Regions from separate parts of the Streptomyces sp. NBC_00461 genome, predicted to be linked through region 2. Evidence: riboswitches for the same ligand, from Rfam matches in the RefSeq annotation. Region 2 holds a riboswitch; each other region holds the start of a gene.
What was found. Region 2 has a riboswitch for cyclic di-AMP ahead of OG870_RS39200 (M23 family metallopeptidase). Riboswitches for the same ligand answer to the same signal wherever they lie in the genome.
Positions count from the first base shown of each region.

Region 1: linked by a shared signal. The riboswitch ahead of OG870_RS21995 (M23 family metallopeptidase) and the one ahead of OG870_RS39200 (M23 family metallopeptidase) in region 2 are both predicted to bind cyclic di-AMP.
Region 3: linked by a shared signal. The riboswitch ahead of OG870_RS28655 (C40 family peptidase) and the one ahead of OG870_RS39200 (M23 family metallopeptidase) in region 2 are both predicted to bind cyclic di-AMP.

Region 1 is NZ_CP107902.1:4,706,303-4,710,577, reverse strand. It holds gene OG870_RS22010 (MarR family winged helix-turn-helix transcriptional regulator) at 1-177, opposite strand, end outside; gene OG870_RS22005 (dihydrofolate reductase family protein) at 303-1,436, shown strand; tRNA gene OG870_RS22000 (tRNA-Met) at 1,524-1,597, shown strand; cyclic di-AMP (ydaO/yuaA leader) riboswitch at 1,966-2,123, shown strand; gene OG870_RS21995 (M23 family metallopeptidase) at 2,134-3,159, shown strand; gene OG870_RS21990 (aldo/keto reductase) at 3,367-4,275, shown strand, end outside.
Region 2 is NZ_CP107902.1:8,461,012-8,465,286, reverse strand. It holds gene OG870_RS39210 (TetR/AcrR family transcriptional regulator) at 1-422, shown strand, start outside; gene OG870_RS39205 (SGNH/GDSL hydrolase family protein) at 513-1,298, opposite strand; gene OG870_RS39200 (M23 family metallopeptidase) at 1,629-2,534, opposite strand; cyclic di-AMP (ydaO/yuaA leader) riboswitch at 2,537-2,706, opposite strand; gene OG870_RS39195 (alpha-galactosidase) at 3,083-4,275, opposite strand, start outside.
Region 3 is NZ_CP107902.1:6,083,255-6,087,529, forward strand. It holds gene OG870_RS28645 (hypothetical protein) at 1-287, shown strand, start outside; gene OG870_RS28650 (tellurite resistance/C4-dicarboxylate transporter family protein) at 265-1,239, opposite strand; gene OG870_RS28655 (C40 family peptidase) at 1,339-2,493, opposite strand; cyclic di-AMP (ydaO/yuaA leader) riboswitch at 2,502-2,653, opposite strand; gene OG870_RS28660 (ScyD/ScyE family protein) at 2,933-4,036, shown strand; gene pcrA (DNA helicase PcrA) at 4,123-4,275, shown strand, end outside.

The DNA of each region.
Region 1 (4,275 bases), 3.8 Mb from region 2:
CATCCGCAGCCGCCGCTCGGGTACCTCGGAGAGATTGGCCAGGATGGAGTAGTACAGGTGCGGCATGCCGGCGTCCTGCTGGAGCTGCCGGTCGATCGCGTCCTCCAGGAGGTGCGCAGCGGCGATGTACGCGCGCCAGGCGCGCTGCTCCTTGGAGGTGAGCCAGCGAGTCGTCATGCCCCCAGTGTAGGTTTGTTTCAAACTTGAACCAAGCCCCGCCCGTCCGAGCCCGGTCCGCATGGCCGAGCCCGCCCCCGACCGTCCGAGCCCGCCCCGCCCGCCGCCGAGAGTGAGCGCGTCCGATGCCGTACCCCTACGTCCTGCTGTCCGCCGCCGTCTCCCTCGACGGCTACCTCGACGACACCGGCCCCGAACGCCTCCTGCTCTCCTCCCCGGCCGACTTCGACCGCGTGGACGAGGTGCGGGCGTCCGTCGACTCGATCCTCGTCGGCGCCGGCACGATCCGCGCCGACAACCCGCGGCTGCTGGTCAACTCGCCCGAGCGCCGGGCCGCCCGGGTCGCGGCGGGGAAGCCGGAGTACCCCCTCAAGGTCACCGTCAGCGGTTCCGGCGACCTGGACCCGGACGCCAAGTTCTGGCACACGGGCGGCGAGAAGCTCGTCTTCACGACCGACAAGGGCGCCGGGCGGGCCCGCTCACTCGGCCTCGCCGCCGACGTCGCCCCGCTCGGCCCCGACCTCGACTGGCGGCGGCTCCTGGAGCATCTGCACGATGCGCGCGGCGTACGGCGCCTGATGGTCGAGGGCGGCGGCACGATCCACACCCAGCTCCTGCAGCAGGGCCTCGCCGACGAACTCCAGCTCGTCCTCGCCCCCCTCTTCGTGGGCGACCCGGACGCGCCCCGCCTCTTCGGCCCCGGCGCCTACCAGGGTGGCCGCCTGCGCCTGACGGAGACCCGGCGGATCGAGGACGTCGTCCTCATGCGCTACGAGCCCACGGCCCCCGGCACCGGCCCGCTCCCGGCCGCCGCCGACCGCCACTGGCTGGCCCTCGCCTGCGAGCTGGCGGCGCAGTGCCCGCCCTCCCGCACGGCCTTCAGCGTGGGCGCGGTGATCGTCGCCGCCGACGGCACGGAGCTGGCCCGCGGTCACTCGCGCGAGGCCGGCGACCCGGTCGTGCACGCCGAGGAGGCGGCCCTGGCCAAGCTCGACCCGGCCGATCCGAGACTCGCGGCGGCGACGGTGTACAGCAGCCTGGAGCCCTGCGCCCACCGCGCCTCCCGGCCCAGGCCGTGCGCGCGACTGATCCTCGACGCGGGAGTACGTCGGGTGGTCACGGCGTGGCGGGAGCCGGACACGTTCGTCACGGAGGCGGACGGGAGCGGGCTGCTGGCGTCGCGGGGCGTCGAGGTCGTCGTACTGCCGGAGTACGAGGAGCAGGCCAAGGCGCCGAACAGGCATCTGTCGGGGCCGTGACCCGGGGTTGTGCCCCGCGGTCGTGACCGGCGGTCGTGACCTTGGTTCTGAGCACCCCACGGATGGCGTATGCTGGTTACACAACGACGCGGGGTGGAGCAGCTCGGTAGCTCGCTGGGCTCATAACCCAGAGGTCGCAGGTTCAAATCCTGTCCCCGCTACTCAAGGCTCAGGGCCGGAATCCAGTACTGGATTCCGGCCCTGAGTGTTTTCCCGCTTCCTTTGTCTCCCCGTACCTCCCTGTACCTCTCCGCACCTCTCCGCGCCTCCCCTTGTCTCTCCTGCCTCTGCTGTCGTGATGTGACCGGGTGTGATCGAGCGACCGCCCTCCGCATAACAACTGACATACCGTCAATACCTGTGTGGATCCTGAGGCTTGGTCAACTCGCCCGTTTTTGGCCACTCATGGGCCCTACGTCCAGGGCAAGAAGCATTAATGATCAAGCCGAACAGCTTGGAAACGGCACCCCGGGTCTATTAACGTTCGATAACGCAGCGCGGTCGTCCCAGCCGTCACAAGAGACGGCTCCGTGCGCACGCGCCGAATCCCGCAAGGGAACCGGGGAACCACCACCCTGGGGTGAATCGCGCTGAAGCCGCCGTGAACCTACGGCAGGTATACGCGCGTAGGAGACCTTCCTGCTCCGAACCCGTCAGCTAACCCGGTAGGCGAGAAGGAAGGAAGGAGCGCGCCCACGTGGCGTCCAACCCGCCTGCCCCGGCAGCGCCGTTCGTGCCGAGCACCGAGCCATTCGGCTTCGCCGGCCCCCGCACCGACGAGGGCCCGTGGGAGGAGTGGAACCCCACCGAGGACTCCCTCCGCCCGATACGCGGCCGGCACCGTGTCTCCAAGCAGCGCGGCGGGGGACTCGCCCGCAGCTCCACGGTTCTCGGCGTCGGTGTCATAGCCGCCGTAGGCGCGGGCGGCATGGCCAGCGCCAACACCGGCAAGCCCCCGGTGTCCATCTCCATGCCCGATCTGCCCTCCGTGGGCGGCGTGTTCGGAGGCTCCTCGCACGCTGCCAAGGGCTCCGCCACCGCCCTCAGCACCGTCGGCGTCAGCTCCGACGACACCGCGCAGGGCGCCGCGGACGCCGGTGAGGCGCTGCGCAACCGCATCATGGCCCAGGCCGAGAGCCAGCAGGTCCAGGTCGAAGGCAAGGCCCAGTCGGCCACCGAGGCCGTCTTCGCCAAGCAGGTCGACGACGCCGCCGCCCAGGCGGAGAAGGCGGCCGCGGTCAAGGCGCAGGCCGCGAAGGAGAAGGCCGAGGCGGAGGCCAAGAAGAAGGCCGAGGCCGCCAGACTCGCCGAACTGGCCAAGCAGTTCAAGCTGCCGGTCGTGTCGTACACGATCACCGGCACGTTCGGACAGGCCGGCTCCATGTGGTCCTCCGGCTACCACACGGGTCTCGACTTCGCCGCCCCCACGGGCACGCTCATCAAGGCCGTCCACGGCGGCACCGTCACGGAGGCCGGCTGGGCGGGATCGTACGGCTACCGCACGATCATCACGCTCGACGACGGTACGGAACTCTGGTTCTGCCACCAGTCGTCGATCAGCGTGAGCGTGGGCCAGAAGGTCGGCACGGGCGATGTGATCGGGCGTGTCGGCGCCACCGGCAACGTGACCGGTCCGCACCTGCATCTTGAGGTCCACCCGGACGGGCAGGCCACCGGCATCGACCCGATGACGTGGCTGCGCAGCAAGGGCCTCAACCCCTGACCTCTGCTTGTCCCCGTTCTTCCTGTTCTCTCTGTTCTCTTTGTTCTTCCTGTTGTTTCTGATCCCGGCGGTCCTGACGGCATCCCCCCGACGTCAGGACCGCCGGTTTCCGCTGCCCAGCCGTCGGAATCGCTGACTCCGCTTGTTTACGGGGATTTTGCGGCCGTAGCGGAAGATCGCCCTCCGAGGCCGGTGTTGACGTACTACATGACTTCTCTTCGCAAGCTCGGCTCCTCCGGCCTGGAGGTCTTTCCCCTCTCCCTCGGCGGCAACGTCTTCGGCTGGACCGCCGACGAGGCCACGTCCTTCGCCGTGCTCGACGCCTACGCGGCCGCGGGCGGCAACTTCGTCGACACCGCCGACTCCTATTCGGCGTGGGTCGACGGCAACAAGGGCGGCGAGTCCGAGACGATCATCGGCAAGTGGGTCAGGGCGCGCGGTAACCGCGACGACATCGTCATCGCGACCAAGGTCAGCCAGCACCCCGAGTTCCCGGGCCTGACGGCCGCCAACATCAAGGCCGCCGCGGACGCCTCCCTGAGCCGCCTCGGCACCGACCACATCGATCTGTACTACACGCACTTCGACAAGCCGGAGGTGCCGGTCGAGGAGATCATCGGCGCGCTCGACGAACTGGTGAAGGCGGGCAAGGTGCGGCACATCGCCGCGTCCAACATCACTCCCGAGCGGCTCCGTGCGTCCCTGGAATTCTCCGACCGCGAGGGCCTGGCCAAGTACGTGGCCGTCCAGCCCCACTACAACCTGGTCTCGCGCGACACGTACGAGGGCGAGCTCCAGGACGTCGCCGCGCGGTACGGCCTGGCCGCCGTCCCGTACTTCGCCCTTGCCTCGGGCTTCCTCACCGGCAAGTACCGGCCCGGTACGACGGTCGAGAGCGCCCGCGCGGGCGCCGGCAAGCACCTGGACACGGAACGCGGCCGCAGGGTCCTGGCGGCCCTCGACGAGATCGCCGACGCTCACGGGGCCCCGGTGGCGACGGTCGCCCTGGCCTGGCTCGCGGCCCGGCCGACGGTCATCGCGCCGATCGCGTCCGCGCGGACGGTGGAGCAGCTGCCGGCCCTGCTGGGGGTGGGGGAGCTGACGCTCACCGAGGCC
Region 2 (4,275 bases):
AGGACGACCTCGGGCATCTGCGCAAGCTTCTCGGCCGCCGGACCACGGCGCTGCGGCGACTGCGGTCGGCCGTGCGCTGGTACGCGCCGACGGGCCAGGCCAAGGGCTGGCGCCTGTGGATCGAGGGCTGGGCGGCTGCGCTGCGCGAGCCCGCGCTGCAGGAGGTCACACGGGACCTCGACAGGGAGTGGAAAGCTGCGATCGCCGAGGTGATAGCTGAGGGCGTGGCCGCGGGCGAGTTCCGCTGCCCGGACCCGCAGAGTACGGCTCTGCGACTGACGGCCCTGCTGGACGGGCTCGCCGTTCAGATGACGTCGTACGCCGGTGCGGTGTCCCGCGCGCGGGCGCAGGAGTGGGTGGAGGAGGCGCTGGCGCGGGAACTGGGCCTGGAGCGGGCGGCGTTGACCACCTCCGAGCAGTGAGCTCGCCGCACTGGGCGAGGACTCACTACCGGCAGACGAACCGCTTTCACACCCTCGAGCAACCCGCACACCACCGTCCGGCAACCGCGCTCAGGCGACCGAAGCGATCCGCATCTTGATGTCGTCCGGCGACAGCGCGCCCTTCGCCGTGACGTGATCCCCGGACGACTCACCGCGCAGCCGACGGCCGATCCACGGCACCAGGTACTCGCGCGCCCAGTGCACGTCGTCCCGCCGGACATCGAGGGTGCCGCGCGGCGGGAGCAGCGGCCAGGGCTGGTCCGGGTCGGCCGGGACCTCCAGGCCGAGAACCTGCCCGGCGCGCAGCGCCACGCGCGTGTGCCCCTCGGGCGAGAGGTGGAGCCGGTCGTCGTCCCAGGCCCGGCGGTCCTGGACGGTCTTCAGGGACCACAGGTCGAGCACGGGGCAGCCGTACCGGTCGGCGACGGCCCGTACATGACCGTTGTAGGTGGCGATCTTGCCGCGCAGGTGCTTGAGCACGGGAACGTTACGGGTGTCGAAGCCGGTCGTCACCATGACGGTGCCCACGGCTTCGGTGAGCCGGAGGATCGCCCGCTCGAAACGCTCGGCGACCTCGTCGGGGTCGGTGCCGGGCCTGATGATGTCGTTGCCGCCCGCACAGAAGGAGACCAAGTCCGGGGCGAGCTCGACGGCTTGCGGGACCTGCTCCTCCACGATCTGGTCGAGAAGTCTGCCGCGTACGGCGAGGTTCGTGTAGCCGAAGTCGCCCTCGGGCCTCCGGTCCGCGAGAAGCACCGCGAACCGGTCGGCCCAGCCGACCATCGCACCGTCGGGGCCGGGATCGCCGACGCCCTCGGTGAAGCTGTCCCCCACCGCAACGTACGACCCGATCACTGATCTGCTGTCACTCTTCGAATCGTCTGCCACATCGACCATGATTCACCTTCGAATGTGACCTACGCGACCGTAATACAGGGTTGACGGACGGTGAGATAAGCCACGTCTAAGTGTTGGCCAAGCCCGGAATAAGCCTCCGATCAGGGATGTTGAGGGGCGAACCGCGCGGCCAGGGCGGCACCGGCGGCGAGGCGGAGCCAGACGTGGCCGGGCGTAGCCGGACGCACCGAAGGCCGGACCCGGGGATCGGGGTCCGGCCTTCGGCGGCGTGACGGGCGCCGCGTCCCCACGCACTGGCGAAGCCGCGCGGGAGCGGTCGGCGGTGGGTCAGCCGACCGCTACGCCCTTGGATCGGAGGTAGGCGACCGGGTCGACGTCGGAGCCGTAGTCCGGCGTGGTGCGGATCTCGAAGTGCAGGTGCGGGCCGGTCACGTTGCCGGTCGCGCCGGAGAGACCGAGCTGCTGCCCCTCGGTCACGGTCTGGCCGGCCGAGACGGAGAGCTGGGAGAGGTGGCCGTACTGCGCGTAGTAGCCGTCGGCGAGCTTGATGACGACCTGGTTGCCGTACGCGCCGCCCCAGCCCGCGGAAACGACCGTGCCCGCACCGACGGCCTTGACCGGGGTGCCCGTCGGGACGACGAAGTCGACGCCGGTGTGGTACCCGCTGGACCACATGCTGCCAGGCACGTGGTAGCCGGTGCCGATGGTGGCGCCCGACACCGGGAGGGTGAAGCCGGTGGCGGTGGAGGTCTGCGTGGCGGTCGTCTTGTTCGAGGACGAGGACGCCTTGGGCGCGGACGAAGAAGACGGCCGGGACGACGACTTGGTGGTCGCGGTGGCCTTCTTGCCGAGCGTGAGCTTCAGGCCCGGGTGGATCAGCGACGGATCGCCGCCGACGGCCCGGCGGTTGTCCGAGTAGAGCTTCTTCCAGCCGCCGGCGACGTGCTGCTGGTCGGCGATCTTCGAAAGGTAGTCGCCGCCCCGCACCGAATAGGTCCGCACGCCCGCGTGGTGCGCGGCGCTCTTCTTCTCGGCCGCCTTCTTCTCCACGGCCGGAAGGGACTGGACGGTCTTTTGCGAAACCGACTGGGAAACAGACTGCGTTGTTGCGGCATGGGCGCCGGTGGCACCCATGAGCGGTAGTGCGAGTGCGGCGCCACCGGTACCGGCGACGGCGATGGAACGGGTGAAGCGCTGGGGCTTCGGGCGGCGGTGCTTACCCTTCGCGGGCATGACGAATTCCTCTCCGGCGCCTACGAGGTGAGCTGTCGGGTGCGAGCTGGAGATGCCCGGCCGCGCATTTGACGCGGCTTTACCCCAAGCCGTTCCGGAGACCGGAACAGGCAGTGATACCTGTGGGTCCCCCGCTCCTGCCGTTCACGGGTGAGTTGTGCGGGCACCGGGCGGCGGCAGGATTGGGCGTCCGTCCGGATTGGTGGCGAACGTAAGCGACCGGGACGCAAAGGGACAAGTGATGGTTCCCTGCGAATGCGTTTCTGTTGATCCCTTGCGAGAAATCCCGGTGACCGTGTGTGAATTCCGAGGTCGCCCCTTTGGACAAACCCCCTTGTAAAGCAAGTGAATTACGTGGACATGACGCGCCACGTTCGGTCACGAATATGACGCTCCTCACGCACCCTCAGCCCAGGAGCCCCTATTCCGGAGCGAGTTGGAATGAAGGGAAGTAAAAGAGAACACAAGGGAGCGAAGAGGAGCGAACGGCACTAAAGATGGCCAAAGGCGGCAGAAGTTCAATCAAGATGCCACTTCGGACAGACAGGTCAAATGCGACGCAGGCGGAAAACTGCCGCGTCGAGGTCACCGCGCAACCCGGTGCGCAGTCCGTGATGCAGGAGTACGGCACCTCTGTGAACTTCGCCCGTTTCGCGGCATTCATACGACGCTGTCGGGTCGAGGCCCTGCAATCGCAGCGCCGGCACGGGTTCCCCGTAGCTCTGCGCCTGAAGCCACGCGAGGACGACCGCCTCGTCGCCACGCACGTACTGCACCGCACTGAGCCCGCCCCGCGGAGGCCGCAACCGGTACAGGTCTCCGTGCTGCACGAGCGGACGGATCTCCTTGTAGAGGGCCACCCACTCGCCGGCCTCGGCCAGCTCCTCCTCGGTCCACTGGGCGAGGTCCCCGCCGACCCCCAGCACGCCGGCCATGGAGCTGACGAAGCGGAAGCGCAGCGAGCTGACCCTCCCGTTGAGCTGGGTGTTGGGGCTGTCGGTGACCCAGGCGGCCATCACGCGCGCGGGGTGGATCTGGCTGAAGCCGTGCTGGATGGCGAGCCGGTCGAGCGGGTCTGTGTTGTCGGAGGTCCACACCTGGTCCGTACGGCCCAGGATCCCGAGGTCGATCCGGCCGCCACCACCCGAGCAGGACTCGAAGGCAACGCCCGGGTGGGCCGCGCGCAGCCGATCCAACAGGCCGTACAGCGCCCGGACATGGTCGATCCACAGCCGCTGCGGGTAGGGGTCGTCGGGCCAGCCCGCGTCGGTGAAGCAGCGGTTGAAGTCCCACTTGACGTAGTCGATCGGGGCACTGGAGAGGAGCCCGTCGAGCTGCCCCCAGAGGTACTCCTGGACGTCCTCCCGGGCCAGGTTCAGTACGAGCTGGTTGCGGAATTCCGTCCGCTTTCGTCCCGGTTGGAACTGCACCCAGTCGGGGTGGGCGCGATAGAGCTCGCTGTCCGGGTTGACCATCTCCGGCTCGACCCAGATGCCGAACTGCATGCCGAGGGCGTGCACATAGTCCGCGACCGGCTTCAGGCCGTTCGGGAAGCGGTCGGGGTTGGGGGTCCAGTCGCCGAGTCCGGCCCGGTCGCTGGTGCGCTTGCCGAACCAGCCGTCGTCGACCACGAACAGCTCGACGCCGATCGCCGCGGCCCGCCGGGCGAGTGTCCCCTGCTGCTCCTCGGAGATGTCGAACTCGGTGGCCTCCCAGGAGTTGAACAGCACCGGCCGGTCCC
Region 3 (4,275 bases), 2.4 Mb from region 2:
TCCTCACCCAGATGAAGGCGATGGGGCAGGGCACGGCCCGCTTCGTCCCCGGCATGCTGCACGGGGCGCTGACGATGCTGGTCACCGGCGCGATCCTGGTCGGCCTCAACCAGGCCGACGGCCATCACGTCAACACCGTCAAGATCGGCCTGAAACTGGCCCTGCTGGTCGTGATCCTCGGCCTGGTCTATGTGAAGCGGGACGACGAGACGGTCGACAAGAGCATGTTCGGGGTGGTGGGCCTGCTCACCACGGCGAACATCTTCATCGCGGTGCTGTGGACCTGATGCCGACGCGGGCCGAGGTGACGGCCCCCGCGGCGACGGCCACCCATGCCGCCACGGCGATCCACAGCAGCACCTGCCCGGGCCCCTTGAGCCACGGGACGTCGAGGGCGGCGGAGGCGGACAGCACGGCCGCCGCCGTCATCCCGATCGGGAACACGGTCGCCCAGCGGCGCGCGTCGTAGCCGAGCCGCGGCCGGACCACCTCCGCGACCAGCAGTACGGCGCACCAGGCGATGTCGAGCACGAGCAGCGCGACGGTGACGGCGCGCAGGACGCCGCGGTCGTCGTCGTTCCACAGGTACAGGCGTGCGCTGTCCGCGGTGAGAAGCCTCGATCCGGCGAGCGCCGAGATGGCGAGCGCACCGCCCGCCACCCAGTGGTCCCCGTGGCCCTGAGTGAGCTGCCGCAGGTCGAAGCGGGTCAGCGCGAAGCCGTAGAGCACGAGCCCGAGCCAGAACAGCACGAGTGCCGCGTGCGCGAGCCATGCCGTCGTCTCGGCTGCGGCGAGCGTGGCGCCGAGCACCGCGAGCCCTTGTGTGGCCACGCAACACAGGAACACCGAGCCCGGCATGCGATGCCACCAGTGCCGTACGACGTCGACGAGCAGCACGGGCCACAGCACGGTCGCCAGCGCGAGCAGGGCCTCGGCGAGGGCCTGCCATCCGAGGGCGGAGAACCGGGTCCCGAGGACGGCGGTCGCCGCGACGGCGGTGAGCGAGTCCGGTGTCCGCGCCTCCGCCAGCCACTTCTCCCGGTCCCGCACCAGACGCACGGCGAAGTCCGCGGCCATCCCCACCCAGGCGACACAGGCCAGGACCAGGGCGATCCGCGACACCACCTCGTACCCCGTCAGATGCAGCCCGACCGACACGATGCCGGTCGCCATCACGGCGGCCCCGGCCGCCGGCGGACGCTGCGCCCACCAGGCGCGGAAAGCGGAGGAGGCGGACATGGGGCCGAGCCTAGGGAGCCCTGCCGCCCCGGGGGCGCGGGGCACGCGCGCGTGGGTCCAAAAACACCTGCACGCGCGCGTGCCCCGCTCCCGGGTGCCTCAGGCCGGCCGCACCACGCTGTGGATGATCGATTCGCCGCCGTAGTAGACCGACTCCTCGCGGACGTACGCACCGGGCTTCGGGGCGTGGATCATCATGCCGTTGCCGATGTAGATGCCGACGTGGCTGATGTCGTCGTAGAAGAAGATCAGGTCGCCCGGCTGTGCGTCGGCCAGGGGGACGGTGGTGCCGGCGTTCACCTGGTCGTAGGTGGTGCGCGGGAGGCTGACGCCGGCGGCCTTCCAGGCGGCCTGGGTGAGGCCGGAGCAGTCGTAGGAGCCGGGGCCGGTGGCGCCCCAGACGTACGGCTTGCCGATCTGCGCACGGGCGAAGGCGAGCGTCTTCTCGGCCTTCGTGGCGTACGAGGAGCCGGTGCCGGAGGTGCTGCCCGAGTCCGCGGAGGAACCGCTCCCGCCGGCCGAGGCCTCCTCCTTGGCCTTCTGCTCGGCCGCCTGTCGCTCGGCCAGCTCCGCCGCCTTGCGCGCGGCCTCCTGCTCCTTCTTCCGCTGGATCGCCGCGAGACGCGCCTTCTCCTCGGCGGTCAGCTTCGACAGCAGCTCGCGCGCGCCGGAGAGCTTCGCCTGCACCGTGGACTTGGCCGTCTGCAGGTCGCTCTGTGTCTCGGTGAGCGTCTGAAGGCTCTTGGAGGCCTCCTGCCGCTTCTTCATCGTCGCGGACTGCTCGGTGAAGTAGTCGTCGACCGCGCTCTTCTGGCGGGAGGTCAGCCGGCCCATCAGCTGCGTCTGGTCGAAGTAGTCCTGCGGCGAGTCGGCGAGCAGGAAGGTCGCCGTGTCGGGTGCGGCTGCGCCGGTCCGGTACTGGGCGGCGGCGTAGGAACCGAGTTCCTCCCGCTCCGCGTTGAGCTTCTGGGCGCGCTGGGCGACATCGTCGAGGAGGGTGTCGACGCGCTTGCGCTGCGTCGTGGTCTTCTCTTTGGCCGCGTTGTACTTCTCGGTGGCCGACTCCGCCTGGCGGTAGAGGTCGTCGACCTTCTTCTCGACCTCCTCGAGACTGGGCTGCCCGTCGGTGGCGGGGGCGGCATTGGCCGACTGGGACAGCAGGGCCACGGAGGTGAGGGCGGCCGTGGCGAGAGCGGGGGTGCGTATGCCTGCTACGCGCGTTACAGCGGGGCGTGACTTACGGTGCGACGCCAAGGGAGGCGACTCCTTCCACGTTCCGCCTACCGAGTTAGCTGTCGGGTTCGGGCGGGTGGTTCGGAAGGGTTGCCCTATGGTCCGCCCCCGGATGGGAGTCGGACCGATTCACCCCGGGATCGGTGGGTCCCCGGCTCCGGATGCGCGGCGGCACACCGGACTCGGCGGAGGCTGCGCGGCCCGGCGACGTTCGCCGGTGGGTGTCGTGCGGCCTGCTCGGAACGGTAGCCAACTCGTGTGGCCCGTGTGAAGGTTGATGTTCGATATGCCCGATACGTTTTCGTGACCTTGGGTCAGGACGTCGCGCAACGTGGTCCTTACGGAATGATCTGCGTAGATTTATACGTATTTTGACCGGGCTGGCGGCATGCGCCCGCTTCCTGGCGCTAACTTCCAGCCAGCCGCGGTCAGATGCCGCGGCGGGTGAGGGGGTACGACCATGACAAAGCGTGCAGCACTCGTCATCGGCACATCGGCACATCGGCACATCGGCGCATCGGTCGCCCTGGCCGCCACCGCGGGCATCGCACCCGCGAGCGCCTCCGGCGGGCACTTTGACGGCAAGCCGGTGATCCGCGTGATCGCCAAGGGCCTCGACCATCCGCGCCGGCTCTCCTACGACCACGGCCGTCTGTACGTCGCCGAGGCCGGCCGCGGCGGAAAGAAGTGCCTCGGCGAGGGACCCGAGGGCCCTACCTGCATCGGCCTGACGGCGGCGGTCAGCAAGGTCTTCCGGGAGGGGGACGCCTGGAAGCACCACCGCCTGGTCGACGGCCCGTCCTCGGCCGGTGCGCCCGACGGCGGCTTCGCGGTCGGCCTGAACGGCGTCTCGGCCCGCCACGGCAGTGTCTGGGGTGTGGAGACCCGGGCCCCGCCGGAGGCCGGTGTGCCCACTGCCCCGCCCTGGAACAAGCTCGGCAAGCTGCTGTCGATCGACCGTGGCAGGGCGAGGATCGCCGCCGACATCTCCGCCGTGGAACTGAAGTACAACCCGCACAAGACGGCCGTCGACTCCAACCCGTACGCCGTCCCGGCCCTCCCCGACGGCCGCGGGATCGTCGCGGACGCGGCCGGCAACGACCTGATCGTGGTGTCCAGGAGCGGCAGGGCCCGCCAGTTCACGGTCTTCAGGGACCACGACAAGCACGAGGCCGTCCCCGCCTCCCTGGCCCTCGGCCCGGACGGCAACCTCTACGTCGGCGAGCTGAACGGCGAGCCCGCGAAGCCCACCGCGCGCGCGTGGCAGGTCGACCCTTGGAGCGGAAAGATCCTCGGCTGGAAGCCCGGCTTCGGCGCGATCACGGGCATCGGTTTCAACAAACGGGGCGACCTGTACGTCAGCCGGCTCTTCGCCGGAGTCGTGACCAAGGTCTCGGGCGCCAGGCGTACGGACGTGAAGGTGCCCTTCCCGGCAGGCGTGGCCGTCGACCCGCGGGGCGGCACGGTCTACGTCTCGGCCTGGTCGGTCGCGGACCGTGACGGCACGGTCCTGGAGGGCAGGAAGACGCAGGGCGGCCAGATCTGGAAGATCCGCGGCTTCTGAGACCGAGGCCCACGAGACCCCCGATTCGGCGGAAGTTCTCGGGGCGGCGGCGGGCTGTCAGTGGGGCACCCTAGACTCGGAAGGCGATGAGCAGCCTCTTTGACGACAGCTTCCTGGCGGATCTCAAGGCCCCCCGCGGCCACGAGGAAGAATCCCCGCCGCCGCCCGAGGACGATCACCTGCCGGAGCCCGTTCCGGACGATCTGTTCGGCGGGAAGTTCGACGCGCCCCCGGACCGG